4 regions of the Exiguobacterium sp. R-17 genome follow, and region 1 is predicted to be linked to each of the others. Evidence: riboswitches for the same ligand, from Rfam matches in the RefSeq annotation. Region 1 holds a riboswitch; each other region holds the start of a gene.
The links. Region 1 has a riboswitch for S-adenosylmethionine ahead of ACN9MT_RS14635 (Na+/H+ antiporter NhaC family protein). Riboswitches for the same ligand answer to the same signal wherever they lie in the genome.

Region 2: another riboswitch for S-adenosylmethionine. It lies ahead of msrA (peptide-methionine (S)-S-oxide reductase MsrA); the one in region 1 lies ahead of ACN9MT_RS14635 (Na+/H+ antiporter NhaC family protein).
Region 3: another riboswitch for S-adenosylmethionine. It lies ahead of ACN9MT_RS15410 (amino acid permease); the one in region 1 lies ahead of ACN9MT_RS14635 (Na+/H+ antiporter NhaC family protein).
Region 4: another riboswitch for S-adenosylmethionine. It lies ahead of ACN9MT_RS12285 (methionine ABC transporter ATP-binding protein); the one in region 1 lies ahead of ACN9MT_RS14635 (Na+/H+ antiporter NhaC family protein).

The regions. Positions count from the first base shown of each region.
Region 1 covers NZ_CP184372.1:2,782,595-2,785,802, forward strand. Annotated here, with positions in the region: gene ACN9MT_RS14630 (metal ABC transporter solute-binding protein, Zn/Mn family) at 4-1,017, shown strand; SAM riboswitch class I at 1,087-1,191, shown strand; gene ACN9MT_RS14635 (Na+/H+ antiporter NhaC family protein) at 1,273-2,583, shown strand; gene ACN9MT_RS14640 (hypothetical protein) at 2,623-2,826, opposite strand; gene ACN9MT_RS14645 (aldo/keto reductase) at 2,986-3,208, shown strand, end outside.
Region 2 covers NZ_CP184372.1:397,036-400,243, reverse strand. Annotated here, with positions in the region: gene ACN9MT_RS02190 (putative quinol monooxygenase) at 1-95, opposite strand, end outside; gene ACN9MT_RS02185 (M20 metallopeptidase family protein) at 173-1,351, shown strand; SAM riboswitch class I at 1,414-1,517, shown strand; gene msrA (peptide-methionine (S)-S-oxide reductase MsrA) at 1,612-2,142, shown strand; gene ACN9MT_RS02175 (ArsR family transcriptional regulator) at 2,370-2,969, shown strand; gene ACN9MT_RS02170 (MFS transporter) at 2,984-3,208, shown strand, end outside.
Region 3 covers NZ_CP184372.1:2,938,679-2,941,886, reverse strand. Annotated here, with positions in the region: gene ACN9MT_RS15415 (polysaccharide pyruvyl transferase family protein) at 1-870, shown strand, start outside; SAM riboswitch class I at 979-1,080, shown strand; gene ACN9MT_RS15410 (amino acid permease) at 1,158-2,561, shown strand; gene mmuM (homocysteine S-methyltransferase) at 2,536-3,208, shown strand, end outside.
Region 4 covers NZ_CP184372.1:2,323,243-2,326,450, forward strand. Annotated here, with positions in the region: gene ACN9MT_RS12280 (methionine ABC transporter permease) at 1-264, opposite strand, end outside; gene ACN9MT_RS12285 (methionine ABC transporter ATP-binding protein) at 261-1,283, opposite strand; SAM riboswitch class I at 1,362-1,466, opposite strand; gene ACN9MT_RS12290 (bifunctional cystathionine gamma-lyase/homocysteine desulfhydrase) at 1,524-2,690, opposite strand; gene ACN9MT_RS12295 (PLP-dependent cysteine synthase family protein) at 2,683-3,208, opposite strand, start outside.

The sequences.
Region 1 (3,208 bases):
ACAATGAAAAAAATCATTCCTGCTTTAACGGTCGCATTCGCGAGCGCAAGTATCCTCGCAGCTTGTGGATCAAACACCGATTCATCGACTTCAGATGATAAAAAGACGGAAATCTATACATCGACGTTCGCAACAGCTGCCATTGCCCGTGAAATCGGTGGTAATCAAGTCAACGTCAAGATGATCGTCCCACCTGGAGCAGATCCGCACTCCTATGAACCGACGTCAAAGCAACTCACTGAGATTGCCAAAGGTGACCTTTTCCTTTTGACGGGTACGACACTTGAACCCTATTCAAAAAAAATCCAAGAGAGTCTAAAAGGCACGGACGTCCGGTTCGTCGAGACGAGTAAGGATGTCACTTTGCTGGAATCGGATGCTACGCTTCACGCACATGAAGAAGAGGGACATACAGAAGAAGAGCATGCGCACGAAGAAGCAGGGCACGATGATCACGCAACTGATGAACATGCGCACGAAGAGGAAGAACACGATCATGGAAAATACGATCCACACGTCTGGCTTGATCCTGTCAACGCCAAAGCAATGGCACGTTCTATCACAGTCGCCTTATCAAAAGAAGTACCAAAAGACAAAGCAACATTCGAAAAAAACTTGAAAGCATTCGATCAGCAAGCTGACGCACTCGATAAAGAGTTCAAGCAAGCCGTTGCTGACGGATCGAAAAAAGAACTTCTCGTCACACATGCAGCTTACGGTTACCTCGCCGAACGATACGGGTTCACGCAGCTTCCAATCGCCGGAATTTCCCCTTCCGATGAACCCTCACAAAAGCAACTGGCTGCTTTAGTGAAAGAAGCGCGGATGCATGATTTGAAATACGTCGCGTTCGAAGAGACGGTTTCACCAAAGGTTGCGCGTGTCATCCAAAAAGAAATCGGAGCTGAATCCGTGACGATCCATAACCTCGAGTCGGTGACGAAATCGCAGCAAAACAGCTCGTATTTTAAGTTGATGGAAGAAAACGTCCAGACGTTAGAACAGGCACTTCAGTAAAGTACAGTTGACACGCGTTACTCAATGCGGTACGGTAAGAAACGTGTTTTACAACAATTGAATGACTTCTTTTTATCGCGAGAAACGGAGGGACTGGCCCAATGATGTTTCGGCAGCGGACGATTTGATTCGTACTGTGCCAAATCCAGCAAGCGAAAGCTTGAGAGATAAGAAGAGCGTCTTTATTTCATAAAGACCTCCTTCTTTCTTGCGAAGGGGTCTTTTTTTGTATCTTTGAGAAACGAGGTATCAACAATGAAAGAAACGATTACGCCTAACAAATGGGCACTTCTTCCCCTCGTCGTGTTCCTGGTCCTCTTCATCGGAGCCGGTATTTTCTATGACGATTTTTACAAATTTCCGATTCTGATCGCTGCTTTGATCGCGCTGATCTTTGCAGCAATCACGACGAAAGGATCGATTAATCAAACGGTTGAACGAATCGCAACCGGTGCCGGAAATCCCGATATCATGATTATGGTCTTCATCTTCTTATTAGCCGGTACGTTCTCTGGAACGGCAGAAGCAATCGGCGCAATCGAAGCAACTGTCAATGCTGCCTTAACGTTCCTACCTCCGTCACTCCTGATGAGCGGTCTGTTCGTCATCGCTGCCTTCATCTCGATGGCAATGGGTACCTCGACAGGAACGATTGCTGCACTTGCTCCAATCGCCTTCGGTATTCATGAAGCAACAGGTATCAACGTTGCGATCGCAGCAGCGTCAGTCGTTGGGGGTTCGATGTTCGGTGATAACTTGTCGTTCATCTCGGATACGACAATCGCTGCCGTTCGGACACAAAAAACGAACATGCGTGATAAGTTCCGGACGAACTTCATGATCGTTCTCCCGGCTGCCGTCTTAACGGTCATCTTACTCGCGTTCGTTTCTGGTTCTGGCGATGCGGCAGCAGCTAAAGCATTCGAGTTCTACAAATTAATTCCGTATCTCGCCGTCATCGTCCTTGCACTATTTGGTGTCAATGTCATTCTTGTTCTCGTCGGTGGCACATTGCTCACTGGCATCATCGGTATGATCGACGGTAGCTTTGGCTTAAGTGGGTTCGTCCTTTCGATGTCAAAAGGAATGATGGGCATGGCAGAGATTTCAATCTTGACACTCCTCATGGGTGGTCTCGTCAGTTTGATTACGTTCAATGGCGGAATCGCCTACTTGAAAGAGACGTTGACGCGCAAGATTTCACAGCGTCGCGGTGCTGAATTCAGTATGGCAGCACTCGTCAGTGCGACGAACCTCGCAACGGCGAACAATACGATCTCGATTCTCGTTGCTGGACCACTCGCGGCTGAAATCGCTGATACGTATGAAATCGACCGCAAGAAATCAGCGAGTATTCTTGATATCTTCTCTTGTGGTATTCAAGGCATCATTCCGTATGGGGCACAACTGCTGATCGCAGCAGAGTTGACGAAGACAGCTTCACCAGAACTGATTCCGTATCTGTTCTATCCGTTCCTGCTCTTCGTCTGTGGATCGATTGCCATCATCTTTGGTTTCCCACGTCCGAAAAAATCAGTTGCTCAACAGGAAAAAATCTCTTCTTAACCAACGACAGGTCCGATCATGGTGATCGGACCTGTTTCATTATTTTTTCTGCTTCGCTTGTCGTTCTAAAATCAAATACGCGATTGCTGGAAGTGGAAACTGAAGGAGTCCCGCGCCTCCCCATACCCACGGGTTACGTCCTGATTTTCGTGCACTGAAAAATAGGCTAACTGCTTGCGTGACCAACAAGGCACTAATACTAAGCCAAGCTCCCTTTGATAGCTTTTTATTCTTTTGAGCCATCCTTTCTCCCCCTCTTTCTGACATACGGTCAGATGTGATGAATTCTCTTTTATTTTAACCCATTCTATTCCTCCATGAGCATGGAAACGGACGGTTTCGTTCGTTCGTGCTAAACTAAACGAGCAAATCTAAACTACGTTTTATGAGGAGGAGTAACACATGCAATACGCAAAACTTTCAAACGGTATTACGATTCCCCAAATCGGATTCGGTGTCTGGCAAGTAGACGAAGAAACAGAAGCACCCGCTGCTGTTGCTGAAGCACTACGTGTCGGCTATCGTCATATCGATACAGCTGCTGTCTATAAAAACGAGCGCGGTGTCGCAAAAGGTATCAAAGAAAGCGGCGTGAAACGTGAGGATCTCTTCTTAACGTCGAAAG
Region 2 (3,208 bases), 610 kb from region 1:
TGTGAAGCATGATAAACCGTTTGTAAAATCGGGAAGACTTGATCCGCAAGTCCAGCTTTGATTGTAAGTACAGCATTGACGACGATTTCTCCCATGTTACATTATCCCCTTTCGTGATTACCTGTATCTGTACCCATTTTCGCGAAAAGACACACGTTAAAGGAGCTTGAACATGCAAACTCAACTTTTTGAAGCACTCGAACAATTCGAACCGACGATGATCGCGTTACGTCGCGATTTTCATCGACACCCGGAACTCTCTTTCCAGGAAGTCCGCACACCAGAACGGATTGCCGCCTTTTACGCAGAACAGGGCATTCCTCATCAAACAGCCGTCGGAGGTCGTGGTGTCGTCGCGACGATCGAAGGCAAACAGCCTGGTCCGACGATTGCTGTCCGTGCCGATTTTGATGCTTTACCGCTTCAGGAAGAGACGACGCTTGCCTTCCGGTCGATTCATCCCGGGGTCATGCATGCTTGTGGACACGATGGTCATACGGCGATCGTGATGGCCCTTGCTGCTACGCTCTATCCGTTACGCGATCAATTGCAAGGAACGATTCGGATCATCCACCAGCATGGAGAAGAGGTCTTCCCCGGTGGAGCAATCCAAATGATCGAAGCCGGCGTCCTCGAAGGGGTCGATGCAATTTTCGCGACACATCTCGAAAATGATTTACCGGTTGGCACGATCGGATTCCGGGAAGGACATACATTGTGTGCGATCGACGAATTCGAAATCATCGTCCATGGTCAAGGTGGGCATGCCCAGGCACCGCATAAAACAAAAGATGCTCTCGTCGCTGGAGCGCAACTCGTCTGCAACTTACAACATCTCGTTAGTCGACGGGTCGATCCGTTTGAGCCGGCTGTTCTCGCAATCGGTTCTTTCCATGCAGGAACAGCACCAAATATCGTTACGGGTGAGGCACGCATTGTCGGGGAAATCCGAACGTTCAATGAGACACTTCGGCATCAGCTCCGGCAAGAAGTCGATCTTGTCGCTAAGACGACGTGTGCCGGCATCGGTGCTTCGTATTCGATTGACTTCACGACTGGTTACCCGGCGCTCTGGAATCACCCGGATGAGACAAAACTCGTTCAGGAAGCTGCTGCTTTCTTACCGGAAGCATCCGTCCGGGCACTCACACCAATGATGGCGGCGGACGACTTCGCACATTACTTAACACACGTCCCGGGTAGTTATTTCTTTACCGGCTCTGGCTATACGGACGGTCGCGTCAACTATCCGCAGCACCATCCACAGTACGAGATCAATGAACAAGCGTTGTTGATCGGTGCGAAGACACTTGGGGCAACCGTTTTACGTGCCTTAAATTCTAAGGATTGACTTTATTTCTTTGTGAATGGTATCATCACAACAATGATAACGAATGACATCAACTTCATATACCCTTATCAAGAGTGGACCGAGAGATCTGGATCGATGACGTCCCAGCAACCTGCGCATAGCAAGGTGCTACGACCAGCAAAGCGAAAGCTTTGGTTGATAAAAAGCGGCGACTCCTTTTGCAACCAAGCGAAGGAGTCGTTTTCGTTTTCTCGCTGTCAGACATACAATGGGGATTTCCCACGGAGAGGAAGAGACAGATGGAAAAAGCAACATTTGCAGGTGGATGTTTTTGGTGCATGGTGACACCATTTGAAGAATTACCAGGAATCGAGGGAATCGTATCAGGTTACATGGGCGGACACGTCGATAACCCGACATACGAGCAAGTCAAAACAGGAACGACGGGACACCTCGAGGTCGTCCAAATCACGTTTGATCCGAGCCTGTTCCCGTACGAGCGTTTACTTGAACTCTACTGGCCCCAAACGGATCCGACGGATGCAGAAGGTCAATTCCAAGATCGCGGTACGCAGTACGCGCCAGCAATCTTCTATCATACGGATGCGCAGCATGAAGCTGCGATTACTTCTCGTGACGCTCTTGCTGCAAGCAACCGTTTCAAACAGCCAATCGTGACGCGGATTGATGCCGCTTCTGAATTTTATCCAGCGGAAGAGTACCATCAAGACTTCCATAAGAAAAATCCAGAACACTATAAAAAAGATCGTGCTGCTTCTGGTCGCGATGCTTTCATCGAGCAGGAATGGAAAGATACGACGACGGTCTAATCACCTCGAACCATATACAGTAGCTGAAACTGATTTCAAACATCTCGTTCTTCCCCTACTTTCAGTAAAAAGTGGAGGATGATCGAGATGTCATGGAATCAGTTTTTTTATGTAAACAAATGATGTCTTCTTTACCAACACCCTTACATAAATTTGTAATCGTTTACAAACGAAGTCTTTTGTTTTACGGTTAATAAAAATTAACCGGTTAAAAAGGAGATGATTGTATGGAACAAAAAGCGATTCACATATTAGAGAGCTATGAACAGTTAAAAGTGATCAGTGATCCGTTACGAACAAAAATCCTCATGTTTCTCGTCGAAAAACCACACACGGTACATCAGTTAGCTCACTTGCTGACGTTATCCCGCGCGAAGGTCCTCTATCACGTACGGGAACTTGAAAAGCATGACTTGATTCACCTCGTCCGGACGGAAGAACAGGGCGGCAATCTATTGAAATACTATCAAGCGATTGCCCGAGGATACATTCCTGCCGATCATCTACTGAACTTCGTCGAGACAAATGAAGCGACCCGGCAGTCGTATCTTGAGGTACTAGACCGGGCAAAGACACGCGTTCTTACGGCTCCGACAGCTACTTTTTCTCCTTCATCTTCGAACGTCGAGGACTGGATGAGCTTATCACTTCAAAAGGAACTGACGATGTCTCAAGCCGACTTTCAACGCTTTGCTACAAAATATCGTGCTCTATTGGACGAGTTCACACGGTCCCCTTCACTAGACGAAGAAGATAAAAAACACTTCTATATCATGACGACTGCCTTTGCAATTGATGAACCACTATTTGAGAATGACGACGTCTAAACCGGAGGTGCCACATGCTGCCTATTGAAATGGATACGCAACAATCGCTGTTTAAAAATCGATCTTTTTTATTTTTATGGGGGTCCGGTATGTGCTCTGCCCTCTCCCTATCAACCTATCTGTTTGTTGAACAATGGTATGTCATCCATACGCTAAACCAGGCGTCATATCTTGGATTCGTCCTCATGGCCACCTTGTTACCCCGTATTTTTCTCATGTTATTCGGTGGCGTCTTATCC
Region 3 (3,208 bases), 160 kb from region 1:
CATTACTTCATTCCCCAATGGATGAAGGAACTGAAATTGACGTATACAGGAACGCATCCGATCGCAGATTTGTCCGTGACGAACTATCCGGTGAAGATGTCGGATCCTGCTTACATGAACGATCGTGTTCGTTTCTTCTTGAACGCACAAACATGGTTCGATTTCATCGGGCAGGCAGACCTCAGTTTTGGTGCGCGCTTGCATGGAAATATCACAGCAACGCTTGCGGGTACGCCGAGTATCCTCATTCCAAAGGATGCACGGATGCGCGAACTAACGGATTATCATCAGTTGACGCATATTTGGGCGAACGACATCAAAGCGGATACACAATTATCCGACGTCGTAGCCAATGCTGATTTCCAAAGTCCAGTACGTGTTCAAGCACGTAACTTCGACAACTTCGTTGACTTCTTGAACGTGAATGATCTTGAACACATTTACCAAGAGACGAATTATCCTGAGAATGTGCCGTTTGACCGTCAAATGGCGCAAGCGGAACTACTTCCACCGGTTCAACCGATTTCTGGCGTGAGTCTCGAAGAAGCAGTCGCCCGTTTCGAACGGTTCTTCCCAGAACAAGAGAAAAAAATCGCAGATACACAAATAAAGGCAAAAGAGAAATTAGCCGAAAAAGATAAAAAAATCGCAGATGCGCAAAAACAGGCAAAAGCGCAATTAGCTGAAAAAGATAAGAAAATCAAAGCATTGCAGAAACAAACAACGACGACTCAAAAAGATCAGGAAATTGCGGCGCTCAAAGCACAACTGGCTGCCCAAACGAAGAAAATGAAGCACCAGCAAGGGACATTGAACCGAAAAGCGGTTCGTGCAGCCTTAAAGACAGCGGATCTATTCGCAAAAAAATAAAGTGTTCTAACATTCCGGATCATTACGATGCGGAATGTTTTTTGGTAGGAGTATTCTGAATTGTGTTGACAATTCGGAAAAGGCTTGATAGGGTTAGGAACAATTACATACTTATCCAGAGAGGTGGAGGGACTGGCCCTATGAAACCTCAGCAACAGGTCGAAAGATACTGTGCTAATTCCTGCGGGTGCTGCACCCGATCGATAAGATTTCCGAATTGTCGACCGACGCATCCGTGAGGATGCGTTTTTTGTTTGAAATAGGTGGAACGAGGAGGAAATGGATTCATGAAAACGAGCGGAGCTTTTCGACGCAAGATGGAATCACGTCATCTGATCATGCTGTCGTTAGGAGGCGTCATTGGAACAGGATTATTTTTAAGTACAGGTTATACGTTGGAACAAGCGGGACGTGTCGGAACGATTTTGTCGTATTTGATCGGAGCCGTCGTCGTCTACTTAGTCATGTTAAGTCTCGGTGAACTCGCTGTGCACATGCCGGAAACCGGATCATTCCATAAGTACGCAACGAAGTATATCGGACCCGGTACCGGTTATACGGTGGCCTGGCTCTACTGGCTGACGTGGACGGTCGCCCTTGGTTCAGAATTCACGGCAGCAGGCATTTTAATGCAACGTTGGTTCCCGTCGATTCCAGTCTGGGTGTTCAGTGCATTATTCGCTGCGATGATCCTTGGTATCAACGTCTTGAAGGTCCGCATATTTGCTGAAGTCGAGTTTTGGTTCTCCGCCATTAAGGTCGTAACGATCATTGCTTTCATTTTACTTGGTGCGGGAGCCATCGTTGGCTTCATCCCATTACAAGATGGTAGCCCAGCACCATTCTTTTCTTCCTTAACGGAAGGAGGATTGTTTCCAAATGGGGCATTTGCGATCTTCATGACGATGCTTGCTGTGAACTTTGCTTACTCAGGAACGGAATTGATCGGCGTCGCAGCGGGTGAAGCGGTCGATCCGAAGCGGACGATTCCGCTTGCGATCCGAACAACGATTTTGCGACTCGTCCTCTTTTTCGTCGGTACGATCATCGTATTAGCCGTCTTATTGCCAACGGAAGGGAAGGGCGTGCTCGAAAGTCCGTTCGTTGCGGTGTTCGAACGAATCGGAATTCCGTATGCGGCAGACGTGATGAACTTCGTCATTCTGACAGCGATCTTGTCGGCAGCGAACTCTGGGCTTTACGCTGCCTCCCGGATGCTTTGGTCGCTTGCGAACGAACGCATGATTCCGCGCTTCTTCGCCCAGGTGACGCCAAGTGGGGTTCCACTTCGAGCTGTATTGTTCAGCATGCTTGGCGGAGGACTTGCTTTGCTGTCTAGCATCTATGCAGCAGGAAGTGTCTATATTGCGCTCGTCTCGATTTCCGGCCTTGCTGTCGTCGTCGTCTGGATGAGTATCAGCGTTGCGCAGTATCGCTTCCGGAAACAATTCCTCCGCGAAGGGCATACGGTCGACGAATTGGTCTATCGTACACCACTCTTTCCATTGGTACCGATCGCCGCTTTCGTCGTCTGTTTGATTTCCCTGATTGGTATCGGATTTGATCCGACGCAACGAGTCGCCTTGTATTGCGGTATCCCATTCATCGTGATCTGTTATGTCGTTCATGCGTTCACGAATTCTTCTCAGAAACGGAGTGTTGAAGATGTCCCGAATCAAAAATCCAGTTGACCAACGATTACAGGAAGTTCCTTTTCTTATTTTAGATGGTGCCCTTGCGACCGAACTCGAACAAAAGGGATTCGACCTGAACGATCCACTCTGGTCGGCACGCCTCTTAATTGAAGCACCGGAACAGATTGAGCGTGTCCATCACGATTACTTTGAAGTGGGCGCCGATGTTGCGATCACCTCAAGCTATCAAGCAAGTATCGAAGGATTCAAGCAACGTCACATCACGACCGAGGAAGCACAAGCGTTAATTCGACAAACGGTTACCTTAGCGCAAGATGCACGGACGCGTAGCGGAAAGAGTGCCGCATTGATCGCGGGATCAGTTGGTCCTTATGGTGCCTACTTAGCAGATGGTTCTGAGTATCGCGGTCATTATGGTGTGTCAGCAGATGTGCTAGAAGCCTTCCACAGACCGCGCATCGAAGCATTGATTGAAGCGGGGGCTGATCTGCTGGCATTCGAGACGATTCCGTCGCTTGAGGAAGCTGTCGTGTTGTTCGGGATTCTCGAAGCGTTCCCGGAAGTATCTGCTTGGCTGACGTTCTCGCTTCAAGATGCGACGCACATCAGTGAGGGAACACCGCTTGCGATATGCATCGAGACAATCGGACAGCATCCGCAACTTGCAGCAATCGGTGCAAATT
Region 4 (3,208 bases), 460 kb from region 1:
ACCGACGATCGCTGTCGTAAATGGAATCAATAAGATCAGTAAGATGATGAACGGAATCGAACGGAAGACGTTGACGACCAAGCTCAGCACTGAATAAAACGCCCGATTCTTGAACAATAATTCTTCGTTTGTCGCATACAATAGTAAACCAATGATCAAACCGAGGACGAATGTCGAAACCCCAGCGATTGCCGTCATATAAACGGTACTGCCTGTCGCTTCCCACACCATGTCCCAGTCTAGGTTGTCAAAGAATGAAATCATCGGTGATCCACCTCCACTTCAACATCACTGGCTTGAAGCTTCGTGATGACCGTTTGTGTTGCTTCTGTTTCCCCGATTAACTGAATGAACAGCGTACCGAGCGCCCCTTCCTGTGATTGACCGACGTTTCCGCCGATGATATTGAACAGGACGGGTGAATCCTTCATGACTTCCGCGAGGATCGGACTTTCCGCCGTCGATCCGACGAATGTCAACTGAACGATTTTTCCGGTTGGGTAGCGTTCGCGGAGTTTCGCGAACGTCAACTCGTTTTCCGATGGCGACGTCAATTGTTTGACGAATTCCTTCGTCATCGCTTGCTTCGGATGACGGAAGACTTCTGCGACCGGTCCTTGTTCGACGATTTTACCGGCCTCCATGACGGCGACCCGGTGACAGATTTTTTGAATGACGTGCATCTCGTGTGTGATCAAGACAATCGTCAGTTTCAATTTTTCATTGATGTCGACGAGTAACTCAAGGATAGAGTCCGTTGTCTTCGGGTCGAGTGCACTTGTCGCCTCGTCACATAAGAGAACGTCCGGGTTCGATGCCAGTGCCCGAGCGATACCGACACGTTGCTTTTGACCACCGGATAATTGCGACGGATAAGCTTTTTCGCGTCCATCCAAACCAACGAGTTGGATCAGTTCCGCGACCCGTTCCTTGCGGCGAGCCTTCGGGAAGCCACCGAGTTCGAGTGGGAACATAATGTTTTCTTCAACAGTCCGTGACCAGAGTAGGTTGAAGTGCTGGAAGACCATCGAGACATTCTTGCGGACGCCTCGTAATTCTTTTGGTTTCAGTGATGTCATTTCGACACCATCGATTTGAATCGAACCACTCGTTGGTGCTTCGAGCATATTCAACAATCGGATCAAGGTCGATTTCCCTGCTCCGGAATAACCGATTATTCCAAAAATTTCACCGCGTTCGATTGTCAGATCGACATTCGCGACGGCTTCGACCGCTCCGCGCTTTGAGCGATAAATCTTTCCTACGTCTTGTAAACGAATCACAACTGTCCCTCCTAAAATAAAAAAAGTGCGCGCGTTTTAGAGCAAACGCGCGCACTTTTCAGTACACAAAACCATTTGCTCTCATCTCCCAGACTTTTGTCTGCTGGAATTAGCACCACTTCGGATCAGATCCGCGGTTGCCGGGTTTCATCGGGCCAGTCCCTCCACCACTCTCGATAAGAGTTTCGGTATTAAGTTTGTAGAATATATTCTGAATATTAGCAGGGGTTATTTTTGTTGTCAAACAGTTTTTTCAGAAACTTTTTCGAGGAACGTGAAAGCACGTGTTAAGTCTTCTTTCAAATCTTCCGCGTCTTCAAGTCCAACTGAAATCCGGACGAGACCGTCCGTGATGCCGAGTTCTGCCCGACGTTCTGCTGGGATTGACGCGTGCGTCATCCGTGCCGGCACCGAAATCAGACTCTCGACGGCACCAAGACTCTCAGCGAGTGTGAAGAAGTGTGTCGCCTCGACGAGTTTTTCTGCGTTCGCTGCTGAACCGACATCAAAGCTGATCATCCCACCAAATCCAGTCGCTTGTTTCGCTTGGATGTCGTGACCAGGATGTGATGCCAGTCCTGGGTAGAAGATGTTCGAGACGATGTCTTGCGCTTGTAGGAACGCAACGAGATCATGTGCTGTCTCTTCGATCGCATCCATCCGGATACCGAGCGTACGTAGACCACGGACGAGCAAGAAGCTGTCTTGCGGTCCAAGCACGCCGCCTGTCGAGTTTTGGATGAAGTGCATCTCTTCGCCAAGCGCATCATCTTTGACGACGACAAGTCCAGCGACGACGTCTGAATGTCCGCCGATGTATTTCGTCGCACTGTGCAAGACGATGTCAGCACCAAGTGCGAGTGGTTGTTGATGGTATGGTGTCGCGAACGTGTTATCAACGACGAGTTTAAGATCGTGACGTTTTGCAATCGTTGCGATTGCTGCGATGTCCGTTACTTTCAACAACGGATTCGTCGGCGTTTCGACGTAGACGATCTTCGTATTGTCTTGGATCGCTGCTTCCGTTGCCGCAAGATCCGTCGTATCGACGAACGTTACTTGGATGTTGAACTTCGGTAAGACGCGTTGCATCAAACGGAACGTACCACCGTAGACGTCGTCCGTCATGACGATGTGGTCGCCAGACTCAAGCAAGTGGAAGACAGCATGAATCGCTGCCATCCCAGAACCGAACGCAAAACCACGTGCGCCGCCTTCAAGATCCGCAATCAATCGTTCGATGCTCGTCCGTGTCGGGTTCGCTGTCCGTGAGTATTCGTATCCGTCCTTAAGTTGACCGATTTTATCTTGCTTGTATGTGCTTGTTTGATAGATTGGAGGTGTGACGGCTCCTGTTGCCCGATCGACACCTGTTCCTCCATGAATCAATGCTGTCTTCTTACGCATGAGTTTCGTCCACCTTTTCAAAGATTTGTTGGCTTAAATAACGTTCGGCACTGTCTGCGAAGACGGTGACGATCGTACTGCCGGGGTGACGCTTTGCGATATCAAGCGCAGCAACGAGCGCTGCCCCTGCTGAGCTACCGACGAGTAATCCTTCGCGAGCAGCGAGTGTATGAACCGCGTCAAATGCATCACGGTCAGAAATCGTATGAATCTCGTCGACGAGTTCACGCGGAACGAGGCTTGGCCATTTCGCTGTACCGATACCTTCTGTCTTATGCGGACCGGCTGGACCACCGTTCAAGACGGAGCCTTCCGGTTCGACGATTGCTGCTTTTGTACCGAGACGTTGTTTTAAGAAGTCCGCTGTTCCGGCGAACGTACCACCTGAACCACAACCGGCAACGAACCAGTCGATATGCGGTAAGTCCGCAATCAGCTCAGGACCGAGTGTCCGCTGATACGTGACTGGGTTCTCTTCGTTTTCGAATTGTAACGGAACGTAACTATTCGGAATTTCC